Regions from separate parts of the Nocardia sp. SSK8 genome, predicted to be linked through region 1. Evidence: predicted binding sites of a transcription regulator. Region 1 holds the regulator's gene; the other holds the start of a gene.
What was found. The regulator HspR, encoded in region 1, represses chaperone genes until heat shock. The targets are predictions, from matches to a motif close to ANNTGAGTNNNNNNNACTCANNT.

Region 1 (7,511 bases):
AGTCGGCTTGGGTGCCTGCGGCCATGAGGCGGAACTTGGTGGTTTGGACCATGGAGGGGGAGCCGACTATTTGGACGTCGCGGTCGGACCAGGGGCCGTAGGAGGCGACGACCTTGCCGATTTGGCCGGTCATGCGGGGTTCGAGGCCGGGGAGGTCGGGGTGGGGGGCGTCGGAATCGAAGTACCACCAGGGGTTTTCGTCGCTCTCGGTGACGGGGGTGACCGAGAGCCATTTGTTGGCGACGGCGAGCTGGCTGAGGACCTGTAGGTCGTAGAGGTCGCAGGGGTGGTGGCCGCCGACGAAGAGGTGGACCTTCGGGTTGACGCGGCGCTGGGCCATGGCCATGATCTGGGCGCGCAGGGGGGCGATGCCGGTGCCGCAGCCGACCATGAGCATCTTGCGTTTGGTGTTGCGCGGCACGCCGAGCCCGCCGAGCGGGGAGCCGAGCTGCCACTGGTCGCCGACGTGGGTGTGCGCGACCATGGCGGGGCTGACCCAGCCGCCGAGCACACTGCGCACGTGGAATTCGATCTCGCCGTTGGCATTGGCGGGGTTGGCCGGGGACAGGTAGCGCCACATCCGCGGCCGCGCGGGGATCTGCACGCTGAGGTACTGGCCCGCCGCGTACTCCATCGGCTGATCGAGCTGTACCCGGATGACCGACAGATTGCGCAGCACCTCGCGGCACTCGACCACCGTGGCGGTCCACACCGGGGGGGTGGTCTCCTTCTCGGCGGCGCTGATCATCGCGCCGCTGATCATGGCCAGGCCCTCATCCCAGGCGGTGGCGACCTCGTCGGTCCACATCTCGGTGCCCGCGAACTGACGCATGGCCGACTTGAGCGAATTGGCCACGGCGACATAGTGCGCGGGCTGCACCCCATACTTGCGGTGGTCGCGCCCGAGCTGGGCCAGGAACGGCAGCAGCTTGTCCGGCTCCTCTAGCCGGTCGAGCGCGTAGCCGATCGCGGTGACCAGGCGGTCGCGCTGGGCGTCCATGGCCGCCGGGAAGTAGTCGCGGACCGCGGGGTAGTCCGTGAACAGGATCGAGTAGAACGACCTCGACAGCCGCTCGGACCCACCGTCTTCCGCAGCAACCGCCTTGAACGTAGTACGGATCAAAGCGACAGTCCGCGAATCCATATGTGTCACAACCTCGTTTCGCCATCGAACGCAGTCCGCGCCGGCGAGTGACGGGCTGGGAGGACACTCGTCAGCAGCCGATGCGAGAAGTCTAGGCGAGGTTTGCCAGCTTCGGAATCGTACTCTTAAACATCACAGGTGTAATTCTAAAAATACCGGGCAGGATGCGGGAGTATCCCCTAGAAACAGACTCGATGTCGGTAAAACGGGAGTCAAAGTGACCATACGCTTCCGCGATCTTCCTGGCATAACCGGCATTCGCGACCCAATGTGCCTGGTAGAGCGACCTTTCCGCTACGACCACCAGGCGGGCAGCGGCGACGCGCCGTGCCATGACACGCGGGCAATGCACACTGGAGCGTCTCGCGTGCAGTGTCGAAATAGCGCCGCACCGACCCGAATTCAGCGTCCCGCCAGCAAACATTTACCGGCACACGGCGATAAACCCCCACCTCACAGGGCTGGACCGGACCTTTCGGGCAACAAGATCAGGAATAAAGAGGTTGCTGGATAGTCACCAGCCGATCGCCGGTGATTGCCCGGAGACGAACGAACCCCCGGTCCGTGTCCACCGCAATGGATATCGAACCGGGGGTTCGCCGAATCGAGCGTTCTCAGCGACGATGTCGTGGCTGCCAGACCACCAGGGCGGTACTGCGCTGGGGCGGGGTCAGGTCGGGCCGGTATCCGGCCCGCAACTGCTCCAGCTCCGCACTCATCTCCTCGACGCGCTGCTGCAGCGCCTCGACCTGGTTCGTGAGCTCGATGATGCGCTTGATACCGGCGAGGTTGACGCCCTCGTCCTGCGACAACCGCTGCACTTCGCGCAGCAGTTCCACGTCGCGGGCCGAGTACCGGCGTCCACCGCCCGAAGTGCGTTGGGGCGTGACCAGACCCAGCCGGTCGTAGGTGCGCAACGTCTGCGCGTGCATACCCGCCAGCTGGGCCGCCACCGAGATCATGAAGAACTCGGCGCGCGAGCCACCACCCGACGCTGACTTCGGACTATCGGACATCAAGCACCCGCCCATCCTGCACGCGGATCGAAGCCACTGGCCTTCTCGGCCTCCTGATAGCGCTTGAGCGCATCGGTGGCGTCGGAGTCCAGCGCCTGCGGAACCGCGACCTTCACCGTGACCAGCAGGTCACCGGCGCCGCCCGCCGCGCCGCGCTTGGGCACACCGCGACCGCGTACCCGCAGGATACGCCCGTCGGCGGTGCCCGCGGGCACCTTCACGCCGACCCGGCCGTCCAGCGTCGGCACGGAAACAGTTGTCCCCAGCACCAATTCGCTGTAGCTCACCGGGAGCACCAGGGTGAGGTCGTCGCCCTGGCGGCCGAAGACCTTGTCCTGGCTGACATGCACGGTGACGTACAGGTCACCCGAGGGCGCCCCACGCAGGCCCGCTTCGCCCTGACCGGCGAGCCGGATCTTCTGGCCGTCGCTGACACCCGGCGGGATCCGCACCGTGATGGTGCGGGTCCGGTTCTGGATGCCGGTGCCCGAGCAGTCGGTGCACGGGTCGTCGATGATCGACCCGGTGCCGCGGCAGTCGTCGCAGGGCTCGCTGAAACCGAACGCGCCCTGATTACGGCTGACGACACCGGCCCCGTTGCAGTTCGGGCACACCCGCGGGCTGGTGCCCGGCTTGGCGCCGGACCCGTGGCAGGTGGTGCACGGCGACGGACTGGTCATCCGCAGCGGGACGGTGACACCCTGGGCCGCCTCGCGGAAGCCCAGCGTGGTCTCGGTCTCCACATCGGCACCGCGGCGCGGGCGGCTCGCACCGCGCGCGCCGCCACCCCGGTTGAACAGCCCGCCCAGCAGATCGCCGAGCCCGCCGTCACCGGCAGCGCCCGCGCCACCGGCCTGACCGAAGATGTCACCGATGTTGAAGTCCTGCGAGAAGCCGCCGCCCGCACCGGGGTTGAACCCGCCGTAGGCCCGGCCGCCACCGCCACCGCCCGCGAACAGGCGACGCGTCTCGTCGTACTCCTTGCGCTTGGCCGGATCCGACAGCACCGCGTTGGCCTCGCTGACGGCCTTGAACTTCTCCTCGGCCTTGGTGTCACCCGGATTGGAATCCGGGTGCAGGTCGCGGGCCAGCTTGCGGTAGGCCTTCTTGATCTCGTCCTGCGAGGCGCCGGCGGAGACACCCAGCTCCTTGTAGAAGTCCTTCTCGATCCACTCCCGTTGGCTCACCGGGCATCTCCTCCTCTCGCCTTAGTTGTTGTCGGCGTCGGCATCCGGGTCCGATGCCTCGACGACCTCGGCATCGGTTACCCCGACCAGCGCGTGCCGAAGCACTCGCTCGCCGAACCGATAGCCCTTGCGCATGACCAGACCGATCACCGGGTCCGCGCCCGAACCCTCGTGCTGCACGGCCTCGTGCAGCGTCGGGTCGAACGGCTCGCCCACCACGCCGAACTCGACGAGACCCTGCTTGGTGAGCGCGGTCTCGAGCTTGTCGGCGACGGACTTGAGCGGGCCCGCCTCCAGGTCGCCGTGCGCCCTGGCCCGGTCCAGATCGTCGAGCACGCCGAGCAGTTCGCTCACCACCGCGGCCTTGGCCGCGTCGATGTTGGCCTGCCGGTCGCGCTCGACGCGGCGGCGGTAGTTCGCGTATTCCGCGGTCAACCGCTGCAGGTCGGCCGTGCGCTCGGCCAGCTCGTCGCTGACCGGCGCCTCGGGTTCGGCGTCGAGCACCTCCGCCTCCGCCTCGGCGGGGGCTTCGGTGTCCTCGACGATGTCGGTGATCAACTCCTCGCCGGAGTTGGCCTCGGTCACTTCTTGTCAGCCGGGTCGTCGACGACCTCGGCATCGACGACCTGGTCGTCGTCGGCCGGGCCGGCGCCGTTACCGGCGGCTCCGGTCTGCGCGTCCTGGGCGGCCTGCGACTCGTAGATCGCCTGGCCGACCTTCTGCGACTCGGCGGCCAGCTTCTCCACCGCGGTCTTGATGGCCGCGATGTCGGTGCCCTCGAGCGCCTTCTTGGCCTCGGCGACCGCGTTCTCGGCATCGGCCAGCAGCTCGGCCGACACCTGCGCGCCGCCCTCGCTCGCCTTCTGCTCGTTGATGAACTTCTCGGTCTGGTGCACCAACGACTCGGCCTGGTTGCGGGTCTCGGCCTCTTCGCGGCGGGTCTTGTCCTCGGCGGCGTGCGCCTCGGCGTCCTTGACCATCCGGTCGATCTCTTCCTTGGACAGGCCGGAGCCGTCCTGGATCTTGATCTTGTTCTCCTTGCCGGTGCCCTTGTCCTTCGCGGTGACGTGCACGATGCCGTTGGCGTCGATGTCGAAGGTGACCTCGATCTGCGGCACGCCGCGCGGGGCCGGGGGCAGGCCGGTCAGCTCGAAGGAGCCGAGCAGCTTGTTGTGCGAGGCGATCTCGCGCTCACCCTGGAAGACCTGGATCTGCACCGACGGCTGGTTGTCGTCGGCGGTGGTGAAGGTCTCCGACCGCTTGGTGGGGATGGTGGTGTTGCGCTCGATGAGCTTGGTCATCACGCCACCCTTGGTCTCGATACCCAGCGACAGCGGGGTGACATCGAGCAGCAGGACGTCCTTGACCTCACCCTTGAGCACACCGGCCTGCAGGGCGGCGCCCACGGCGACGACCTCGTCCGGGTTCACGCCCTTGTTCGGCTCACGGCCGCCGGTCAGTTCCTTGACCAGCTCGGAGACGGCGGGCATACGGGTGGAGCCACCGACGAGCACGACGTGGTCGATGTCGGCCACGTTGATACCGGCGTCCTTGATGACGGACTGGAACGGCGCGCGGGTGCGATCCAGCAGATCGGAGGTGATCTTCTGGAACTCCGAGCGGGTGAGCTGCTCGTCGAGGAACAGCGGGTTCTTGTCCGCGTCGACGGTGATGTAGGGCAGGTTGATCGAGGTCGACTGGCTCGAGGACAGCTCGATCTTCGCCTTCTCGGCGGCCTCGCGCAGACGCTGCAGGGCCATCTTGTCCTTGGTCAGGTCGATGCCCGAGCTGGCCTTGAACTTGTCGACGAGCCAGGTGACGACGCGCTCGTCCCAGTCGTCGCCACCGAGGTGGTTGTCACCGGAGGTCGCGCGGACCTCGACGACGCCCTCACCGATCTCCAGCAGCGAGACGTCGAAGGTACCGCCACCGAGGTCGAAGACCAGGATGGTCTGTTCCTTGTCGCCCTTGTCCAGGCCGTACGCCAGCGCGGCCGCGGTGGGCTCGTTGACGATGCGCAGCACGTTCAGACCGGCGATCTGACCGGCTTCCTTGGTGGCCTGACGCTGGGCGTCCTCGAAGTAGGCGGGGACGGTGATGACCGCGTCGGTGATCTCCTCACCGAGGTAGGCCTCGGCGTCACGCTTGAGCTTCATCAGCGTGCGCGCGGAGATCTCCTGCGGCGTGTACTTCTTGTCGTCGATCTCGACGCTCCAGTCGGTGCCGATGTGGCGCTTGACCGAGCGGATCGTGCGGTCGACGTTGGTGACCGCCTGGTTCTTCGCGGGCTGGCCCACGAGAACCTCGCCGTTCTTGGCGAAGGCGACGATCGAGGGGGTGGTGCGCGAACCCTCGGAGTTCGCGACGACGACCGGCTCACCGCCTTCCAGCACGGCGACGACAGAGTTCGTGGTCCCGAGGTCGATTCCGACCGCACGAGCCATAGTGATTTCCTCCTGTTTGGACGTTCTATAGGGCAACAGTCTCGAGCAACGCTGAGCGTGGTGGGCTCAATCCTGCCTCCGGAGTCCGCCCGGAGTCAACCCAGACTTGAGTCAGCTGCGCTCAACCTTGTTGATCAGCACAACCTGCATCTGCGGCGATACATTCCCGCCGCCGCGAAAAAACTTTCCCGCCCCTGCCGAACCCTAGCCATTCTTGCGCGGCCTGGACTCAACCGCGACGGGCGATGCGGGATCGTGACGAATCCCCGCCCCGAGATTTGGGGGCATCGATGGGCCGGTGGCGGACGGGGTGAGCCACTAGTTTCATCAGCATGCGTGCATCGATGAGCAAGGTTCGATTCCGGCGCGGCCTCGGCGGGGCGGCGGTGGCCCTCGCGATGGTCGGTGGCGCGATGGTGGGCGGGGCCGGGACGGCGGCGGCCGACAGCGGGGTGCGCGCGGTGGCCGACGACGGGTGCACGTTCTCGTCGGTGGGCGGTTCGTGCAGCGATCCCGGACCGGTCGGGCACGCGCTGATCGCCCTGCGCGAGTTCGCCAAGAGCCTCGGGTACGGTACCGGGAGTTCTTCGGGTACCGCCTACTTCATCTGAGGCTTCCGGATCTGGGCGGGCCTGATGTGTTGTCGTGAGAGGGAGCAGGCCCGCCCACTCGGGGGTCAGGTCGCCGGTTCGAGCCCGGCGGGCTGTTCGGCGTAGCGGCGCAGCGCGGCGACGGCGGTCAGCTGACGTTCCAGGGTGCCGATGCGCTCGGCCCGGTGCGAGGCCTCGGCGGTGGCGGCTTCCTGTGCGGCGGTGAGGGATTCGTCGATCGAGCGCAGGCTGCGTTCGGCGATGCCCGCGTAGTGGTCGCGCAGGGTGCGGTGGATGCGGTGCATGCGGTCCTTGGAATCCTTGCCCGCCTGGAACGCGACATCGTCGAGGAAGCGGCGCACGGCGTTCTTGGCCTCGCCGCGTCGGCGGGTCATCCGCGCCTGCTTGTCGTCGCGGTAGGCCTTGCCGCCGACCAGCACACCCGCGCCGAGGGAGATCGGGTTGAGCATGGCCAGGCCCGCGAATGTCGTCGCGAGGCCGACCATCAGCACGCCGCCGTAGGAACCGCGCATGCCGACCAGGACCTTGGAGACCAGGCCGATATCGGGTTCGAGCTCGCCCAGTGTGCCGGTGCCGGTGACAGTTCCGGAATGGTCGAGACCGGCCGGGAGTTCCACGGCGCCGAGTTCGTGGAAATGTTCGGCGACGCGGTCGGCGAGGGTTTCCGCGCGGGTGTGCGCGTAGAGCAGGTTCTCGCCCAGGGCGGTATCGACTGTCTCGGTGAGCCATTCGGCGATGGCGTTCCAGTGCCTGCCCGGGTCGTGGTCGTCGATCCACTCCTCGCCGGTGCGGCTGATGGTGCGCAGGCGTTCGCGCAGGTCGTGATCGACATCGCCGACGAGATCGGTGATGCCGTCGGCGAGGGTCTGCTGCCAGGCGGCGGTGCGTCGATGCAGTTGCTGGGCAGCGGCTTTGGCGGTGTGCAGTTCGGCCACCGCGGTGGCGGCCTGGCGCGGGTCACGCAGGGCGACCAGTTCGCTGCCGATCGCCAGGGCCAGATGCTCTGCGGCCGAGGACATCTCCTTCATCACGCCCGCACGGGCGGTGGCTTCGTCGCGGGCTACCACCTGGTCGCGCAGGAACTGGAAGAGTTCGCCGAAGCCGGATTC
Region 2 (7,511 bases), on a different contig from region 1:
AGCATCGCAACGTTGTCGCGACCTTTGTTAACTGCAATGCTCACCACAGGTGACTCACACGTCCTTCAAAATTACCGGGCGACCACATCGTCGCCCGGGCTTGGCGCTGTTCAGGCTAACTCAGAGCAAGGTCATCGAGTCCGAGGATGGACCGATATTCCAGCCCCTCCTCGGCGATCACCTGGTCGGCGCCGGTTTCCCGGTCGACGACGGTGGCCACACCCACCACGATGGCCCCCGCGTCGCGCAGCGCGCGCACCGCGGTCAGCGGCGAGTTGCCGGTGGTGGTGGTGTCCTCGACGACCAGCACCCGCTTGCCCACCACATTCGGGCCCTCGATCTGGCGCTGCATGCCGTGCGCCTTGGCGGCCTTGCGCACCACGAACGCGTCGATCGGGCGGCCGGGGGCGTGCATCACCGCCATCGCGACCGGGTCGGCGCCCATGGTGAGCCCACCGACCGCGTCGAAGTCCCAGTCGGCGACGAGCTCGCGCAGCAGCGAGCCGATCAGCGGTCCCGCCTGGTGGTGCAGCGTCGCGCGGCGCAGGTCGACGTAGTAGTCGGCCTCCTTGCCCGAGGACAGCGTCACCTTGCCGTGCACGACCGCGAGCTCGCGCACGAGCGCGGCCAGTCGGTCGCGATCGGCCTCGGTGAGCGCCTGACGTGCCTGGTCGATCATGATGGCTGTGTTCCTCTCATGCCTAGGTCCTTCCGCGTGCGTTGAACAGTCCACGATTGATCCGGGTGATCAGGGTCCGCGGGACGAACCCCGCCACCGTGGTGAGCACCTTGTACTGCACACCGGGCACACTGATCACCCGGCCGGAGTCGAGGTCGCGCAGGCACCCGTCGACCACCTGATCGACATCGAGCCACATCCGCGTCGGCGTCGAACCCATCTCGATGCCCGCGCGCTCGTGGAACTCGGTGCGCACGAATCCGGGGCACAGCGCCTGCACGCGCACCCCGGTACCCACCAGGCCGCCTGCCAACCCTTCGGAAAAGGATACGACGTAGGCCTTGGAGGCCGAGTAGGTCGACCCCCGTCCGGGGATCAGCCCGGCCACACTGGCCACATTCACGATCGAGCCGGACGCCGCGGCGATCATCGCGGGCAGCGCGGCCCTGGTCAGCTGCAGCACCGAGGTCACGTTGACATCGAGCTGGGCCTGCAGCTCACCGGGCTCGAGCGTCCAGAACTCGCCCGAGTGCGCGAATCCCGCGTTGTTGACCAGGAACTGGAGGCCCTTCGCCGCGCGGTCGGCGACGCGGGCGCGGTCGTCGTCATCGGCGAGGTCGGCGACGAGCACCTCGGCGCCGGTGTCGTAGCGGCGGGCCAGCTCGTCGGCGAGCTCGCGCAGCCGGGTCTCGTTCCGGGCGACGAGCACCAGGTCGTAGCCGAGGGCGGCGAGGCGGTGGGCGAAACCCTTGCCGATGCCGGACGTCGGTCCGGTGATCATGGCGACGGGGCGGGACGCGCCGGGCAGGCGCGCGGGACTATCGGTCATCGCTGGTCGATTCGGGTCGACGGAAAAGGCCGTGGCGACGCTCGCCACGGCCCGGGATCACTTGGGTACCGGCCCCTGATACGGGCGGAAACCGGGGTGGAAGGGGCCGCCGGGGCGTCCGGGTTCGGACTCGTCGTCCGCGCCGTCCGCCCGGGGTAACGGGGGCTCGACGCGCGGACGCGGCTCGGGAACCACGGCCAGCGAGGGGCGCCGCGGCGGCTCGCCGAGCGGGCGGCGGCCGGGTGCGGGCTGATCCTCGAACTCGGGATCGTCGAGGTCGGGGTCGTAGTCGGCGGGGCGGGGCGCCCGGTTTATCGGCGGGCGCTGCTCGAACGGGTAGTCGTCCTCGGGCTCGGCCGGGGCGCGGAAACCGGCGCCGCGCTCGGGCTGCGGACGGTAGCGGTCGTCCTCGTCGTCCGGGCCGGGGAAGCGGGCGCGCCCGCGGTCCTCGGCGTCGAGCGGCTCGTCGTCGAGGTCGTCGTCGTATTCGGGGCGGAAGCCCTCGCCCAGCGGCTCGTCGGCGTTGGAGCGCGGGCGGTTGTACTCGCTGGGCTCGGCCACCGGGGGCAGCACGTGCAGCAGGCCGGACAGGCGCAGCACCGCGTCGATCGCGGACTCCCACTCCTTGGCGCCGCTGCCGACCGGCAGCATGCCCAGGGTCCAGTTGCCCTCGCTCCACAGCATCTGCAGGGTGTCGGTGAGCGATTCGATGAAGCCGACCATGCGCTGGTCGACGGCGTGCCGGGCGATCTCGGGGTCGGTGGCGAACACGACCCGGTCGCCGATGGCGCCGAGCAGTTCCAGATCGTGGTCCTTGGGCGGGGCGGCGGTCTTGAGCCGCATGTCGACATCGATCTCCGAGCCGATCTGCCTGCGCACCGCCACCAGGGTGGCCGCGTCCTCCAGGTCGAACAGCACGAACTTCTCGCCCTTGCGGATACCGGAGACCACGTCGACCGCCGAGAGGTAGCCGAGCTTGGCCAGCGCGCCGCGGCGCCAGGTCGAGGCGAGCGCGGGCTCCACCGAAACATAGGTGTAGCCCTGGGACTTCGCCCACACCTGCCGGGCGTGCCCGGTCCGCTGTCGCTGGACCCGATCGAAATACAGCAGCACGACCGCACCCACGAGTGCGATCGCCGCCAACCCGAACCACATAGCCGTCATCGTCGCCTAGCCTATCCAGCCGTCGCCGTGATTGCCCGGCAGCACCGGGGATTCGACGCGCGGGTCGCTCATCGGGGGCCGCTCGGTAACGCCGTGCTGATGATGATCTCGGCGTGGATCGACCCGTCTGGATTCTTGTCGCCCTGCACCATAACCATGTCGCCGACCGGGAGTTCGCTCGCCTTCGTGCTGGTCAGCGAGATCACCTGGGTCGCATCGTCGATCAGCACCCGCACCGTCGAGCCGCCCAGCGTGCTCATGGTGATCTCGGTGCCGGTGTTGGCCGTGATGCTTCCCATGGTCGCACCGAGGTCATCGCCACCGCCCAAACCGGGTAATCCGGGGAGGCCGGGCGTGTCGGGCGGGGTGAGTGGGGTGGTGGGCTGACCGAAGGTGGGGGGCACCAGCGGCTGGGTGGTCTGCGGGGCGGTGGCGAGGGTGTCGTCATCGGAACCGCCGCCGCTGAGCATCAGCCCGGCCAGCACGCCGCCGACCGCGATCAGCGCCAGCACGCCCAGCCCGAGCAGGATCCACAGTCCGGTATTGCGCTTGGGCGGTGGGCCCTGGTCACCGCCCTGCGGGTGCGGCGGGTATCCCGGCGGCGGGCCACCGGAATATCCCGGCCCGTAGCCGGGCGGCGGGGCCTGCTGCGGTGGCGGTTGCGCTGCGGGATAACCACTTTCGTAGGCACCCCACTGCGCGTCGTGCGGCGGCAGGGCCTGGGTCGGGTTCGACGGCTGCCCCCACTCGTCGAACCCCGAGCCGTACGGCTTGGTCGATTCCACACCCGGCGAACCCAACCGTTCGGTCGGCGAATCCTCCGGGTGTTGCCCCCACGGATCGTTCGGGTTCGTCATGGGCTCCAGCGTAGGTCAGCCCGGTGCGTTTGGGAGGTCCTCACGCACCGGGCTGTGGATAAATCACGAGCTGTGGACAACCTCGCGTCCGACCACCAGCTTGTCGGTGGCGTCGTCCACACTCACCCGCACCGTGTCCCCGTCGACGATCGCGCCGGAGAGCAGTTCCTTGGCCAGGCTGTCGCCGATGGCCTGCTGGATCAGCCTGCGCAGCGGCCGCGCGCCGTATGCCGGGTCGTAGCCGCGCACCGCGAGCCACTGCTTGGCCTCGGTGCTCACGTCGAGGGTCAGCCTGCGCTGGGACAGCCGCTTCTGCAGCTGCCGCAGGTTGATGTCGACGATCGACTCGAGCTGCTCGGCGTCGAGCGCGTGGAACATCACCACGTCGTCGAGCCGGTTGATGAACTCCGGCTTGAACGCGCGCCGCACCGCCGCCATCACCTGGTCCTTGTCACCACCGGCACCAAGGTTCGAGGTGAGGATGAGGATGGTGTTGCGGAAGTCGACCGTGCGGCCCTGGCTGTCGGTGAGCCTGCCCTCGTCGAGCACCTGCAGCAGGATGTCGAACACGTCCGGGTGCGCCTTCTCGATCTCATCGAACAGCACCACCGAATACGGCCGCCTGCGCACCGCCTCGGTGAGCTGTCCGCCCTGGTCGTAGCCCACATATCCGGGCGGCGCGCCGACCAGGCGAGCCACCGAGTGCTTCTCGCTGTACTCGCTCATGTCGATGCGGACCATCGCGCGCTCGTCGGCGAAGAGGAAGTCGGCCAGCGATTTCGCCAGCTCGGTCTTACCCACACCGGTCGGCCCGACGAACATGAACGAGCCCGTCGGCCGGTCCGGATCGGCGACCCCGGCCCTGGCCCGACGCACCGCGTCCGACACCGCCCGCACGGCCTCCTCCTGCCCCACCACGCGTCCGGCGACCTCGGTCTCCATCCGCAGCAGCTTGGCGGTCTCGCCCTCGAGCATCCGGCCCACCGGCACACCCGTCCACGACGACACCACATCGGCGATGTCGTCCGGGGTGACTTCCTCGTTGAGCATCACCTCGCCGTCGGCGGCCGCGCCGCTGGCCTGCTCGGCCGCGGCCAGGTCCTTCTCCAGCGCGGGGATCCGGCCGTAGCGCAGCTCGGCGGCCTTGCCCAGATCACCGTCGCGTTCGGCCCGCTCGGACTCCCCGCGCAGCGTCTCGAGCTGCTCCTTGAGCCCGCGCACCGAGTCGATGGCGTTCTTCTCGTTCTGCCAGCGGGTGGTGAGCTGACCGAGCTTCTCCCGGTCGTCGGCCAGTTCCTGGCGCAGCTTCTCCAGGCGCTGCTTGGAGCCCGCGTCGGTCTCCTTCTCCAGCGCCACCTCCTCGATCTCGAGGCGGCGCACCGCGCGCTCGACCTCGTCGATCTCCACCGGCCGCGAGTCGATCTCCATCCGCAACCGCGAGGCCGACTCGTCGATCAGGTCGATCGCCTTGTCCGGCAGGAATCGCGAGGTGATGTAGCGGTCCGACAGCGTCGCGGCCGCCACCAGCGCGGAATCGGTGATCCGCACGCCGTGATGCACCTCGTAGCGCTCCTTGATGCCGCGCAGGATGCCGATGGTGTCGGCCACCGACGGCTCACCGACCAGCACCTGCTGGAAACGCCGCTCCAGCGCCGCGTCCTTCTCGATGTACTTGCGGTACTCCTCGAGCGTGGTCGCGCCGACCAGGCGCAGCTCGCCACGGGCCAGCAGCGGCTTGATCATGTTGCCCGCGTCCATCGCCGACTCACCGGTGGCGCCCGCGCCGACGATGGTGTGCAGCTCGTCGATGAAGGTGATGATCTCGCCCGCGCTGTTCTTGATGTCGTCGAGCACGGCCTTGAGCCGTTCCTCGAACTCGCCGCGGTACTTCGCGCCCGCGACCATCGCGCCCAGATCCAGCGAGATGACCTTCTTGCCGCGCAGCGACTCCGGCACATCGCCCTCGACGATGCGCCGGGCCAGGCCCTCGACGATGGCGGTCTTGCCCACCCCGGGCTCGCCGATGAGCACCGGGTTGTTCTTGGTGCGCCTGCTCAGCACCTGCACCACCCGGCGGATCTCGGTGTCGCGCCCGATCACCGGATCGAGCTTGCCCGCGCGCGCGGCCGCGGTGAGGTCGGTGGAGTACTTCTCCAGCGCCTGGTAGCTGGCCTCGGGATCGGCGTTGGTCACCCGCGCGCTGCCGCGCACCGCGGTGAACGCGTCGCGCAGCGCCTCCGGTGTCGCGCCGTGGCGCTGCAGCAGCTTGGCCACCTCGGAATCCCCGGTGGCCAGCCCGACCAGCAGGTTCTCGGTGGAGACGTACTCATCGCCGAGCTCGGTCGCCAGCCGCTGCGCCGCGGTGATCGCGCCCAGCGCCTCGCGCCCGAGCTGCGGGGTGGTGGTGGCACCGGTTGCCCGCGGCAGCTTGTCGGCGATGTCACCCGCCTCGCGCTCGACCGTCGCCGGATCCACGCCGATGGCCTTGAGCAGCGGGGCCGCGATGCCATCGGTCTGATCCAGCAACGCCACCAGCAAGTGCGCCGGACGGATCTCCGGATTGCCTGCCGCCGAGGCGGCCTGAAGAGCAGCGGTCAACGCCGCCTGGGTCTTGGTGGTGGGATTGAACGAATCCACTTTCACCTCCTGTGTTGTTGGAGCGCTGGCGCGCTCGAGGTCGCGGCCCCTGGGGGGCCGCCGGTCAGCGCTCGAGACTCGCGCCTGCGGCGCATGCGCTTCGAGCGCTGACCGGCGACCCGGCCGCGACCGGCCGACTTCGTCGGCCGCCGCTCCTCGGGGTCGCGGGTGCGGGGCTGGGAGGGCGGTTTGCGCGGTCTTTGGTTGGGACCTTTGTACTGGTTTGTGGTCGGGGTGACCGTTTTTGTTGTCGTTTCATCCAACAGGGTCAGAGTTGAGTCTATTCCGCTCAAGTTTGAAATCTTTCCGCGGGGGCGTTCCCCTCGTCGACGGTACGCCGCGACACCACCGAAGCCGGTCAATCACCGCATGTCGGAAGGGGTTCCGCCTAGGATTGCGGGTGCCCGGCTCTCATCGATGCGAGGAGTTCGTCGACATGCGCGCGATCGTGGTTCAGAAGTTCGGCGGCACCCCCGAGCTGGCGGATGTTCCGGTGCCGGAGCCGGGCCCGGGAGAGGTGCAGGTGGCCCTGGATTCGGCGGGGGTCAATCCCTTCGATCTGAAGATGGCTGACGGGTTACTCGAGGGCAAGATGCCGACCGACTTCCCGATGATCCTCGGGGTGGACGGCGCGGGGACGGTCTCGGCGGTGGGCAGCGGGGTCACCAAGTTCGCGGTCGGCGACAAGGTGGTCGGCAAGTTCCTCACCGCGCCCGCGGGGCACGGCAGTTGGGCGCAGTTCTCGGTGGTCCCCGAGGACGCGACGCTGGTGCCGATCCCCGACGGGGTCACCTCGGTCGCCGCGGCCGCCCTGCCGATCGCGGGGGTCACCGCGCAGGACCTGGTCGACGCCGCCCATATCCAGCCCGACCAGACGGTCCTCATCGTCGGCGCGACCGGCGGAGTGGGCTCCTTCCTCGTCCAACTGGCCAATATCGCGGGCGCGCACGTCATCGCCACCGCGCGCGGCGACGCCGCCGACCAGGTCGCCCGGCTCGGCGCCGCCGAGACCATCGACTACACCCAGCCCCGCCCCGCCGACCCGAACCTCGTCGACCCGGACCCGGCCGCCTACCGCGACTCCAGCATCACCGGCGCCGTCCACTTCACCCACCCCGACGGCATCGACGTCCTGTTCGACTTGGTCAGCGCCCCCGCTGATTTCGCCCGCCACGCCACCCTGGTCCGCCCCGGCGGCCACGCCTACTCCACCACCTGGGCCGCCGACGAACCCGCCCTGCGCGCCCGCGACATCACCGGCGGCAACTTCGAATCCAAGGGCCGCGCCCCCGAACTCACCCGCCTCCTCACCCGCGTAGCCGCGGGCGACGTCGTCGTCCCGGTC

Region 2: a site for HspR is predicted at 6,439-6,461, ahead of clpB (ATP-dependent chaperone ClpB). Genes of this name have one in related genera too.

Annotation. Positions count from the first base shown of each region.
Region 1 is NZ_JBAGKD010000022.1:8,992-16,502, forward strand. Features, by position in the region: gene WA675_RS26560 (globin domain-containing protein) at 1-1,144, opposite strand, end outside; gene WA675_RS26565 (heat shock protein transcriptional repressor HspR) at 1,759-2,160, opposite strand; gene dnaJ (molecular chaperone DnaJ) at 2,160-3,347, opposite strand; gene grpE (nucleotide exchange factor GrpE) at 3,369-3,932, opposite strand; gene dnaK (molecular chaperone DnaK) at 3,929-5,791, opposite strand; gene WA675_RS26585 (hypothetical protein) at 6,136-6,402, shown strand; gene WA675_RS26590 (dynamin family protein) at 6,468-7,511, opposite strand, start outside.
Region 2 is NZ_JBAGKD010000024.1:12,580-20,090, forward strand. Features, by position in the region: gene WA675_RS26885 (beta-ketoacyl-ACP synthase 3) at 1-47, opposite strand, end outside; gene pyrE (orotate phosphoribosyltransferase) at 116-679, opposite strand; gene WA675_RS26895 (SDR family NAD(P)-dependent oxidoreductase) at 702-1,508, opposite strand; gene WA675_RS26900 (hypothetical protein) at 1,566-2,672, opposite strand; gene WA675_RS26905 (DUF5666 domain-containing protein) at 2,741-3,529, opposite strand; gene clpB (ATP-dependent chaperone ClpB) at 3,593-6,166, opposite strand; gene WA675_RS26915 (NADP-dependent oxidoreductase) at 6,567-7,511, shown strand, end outside.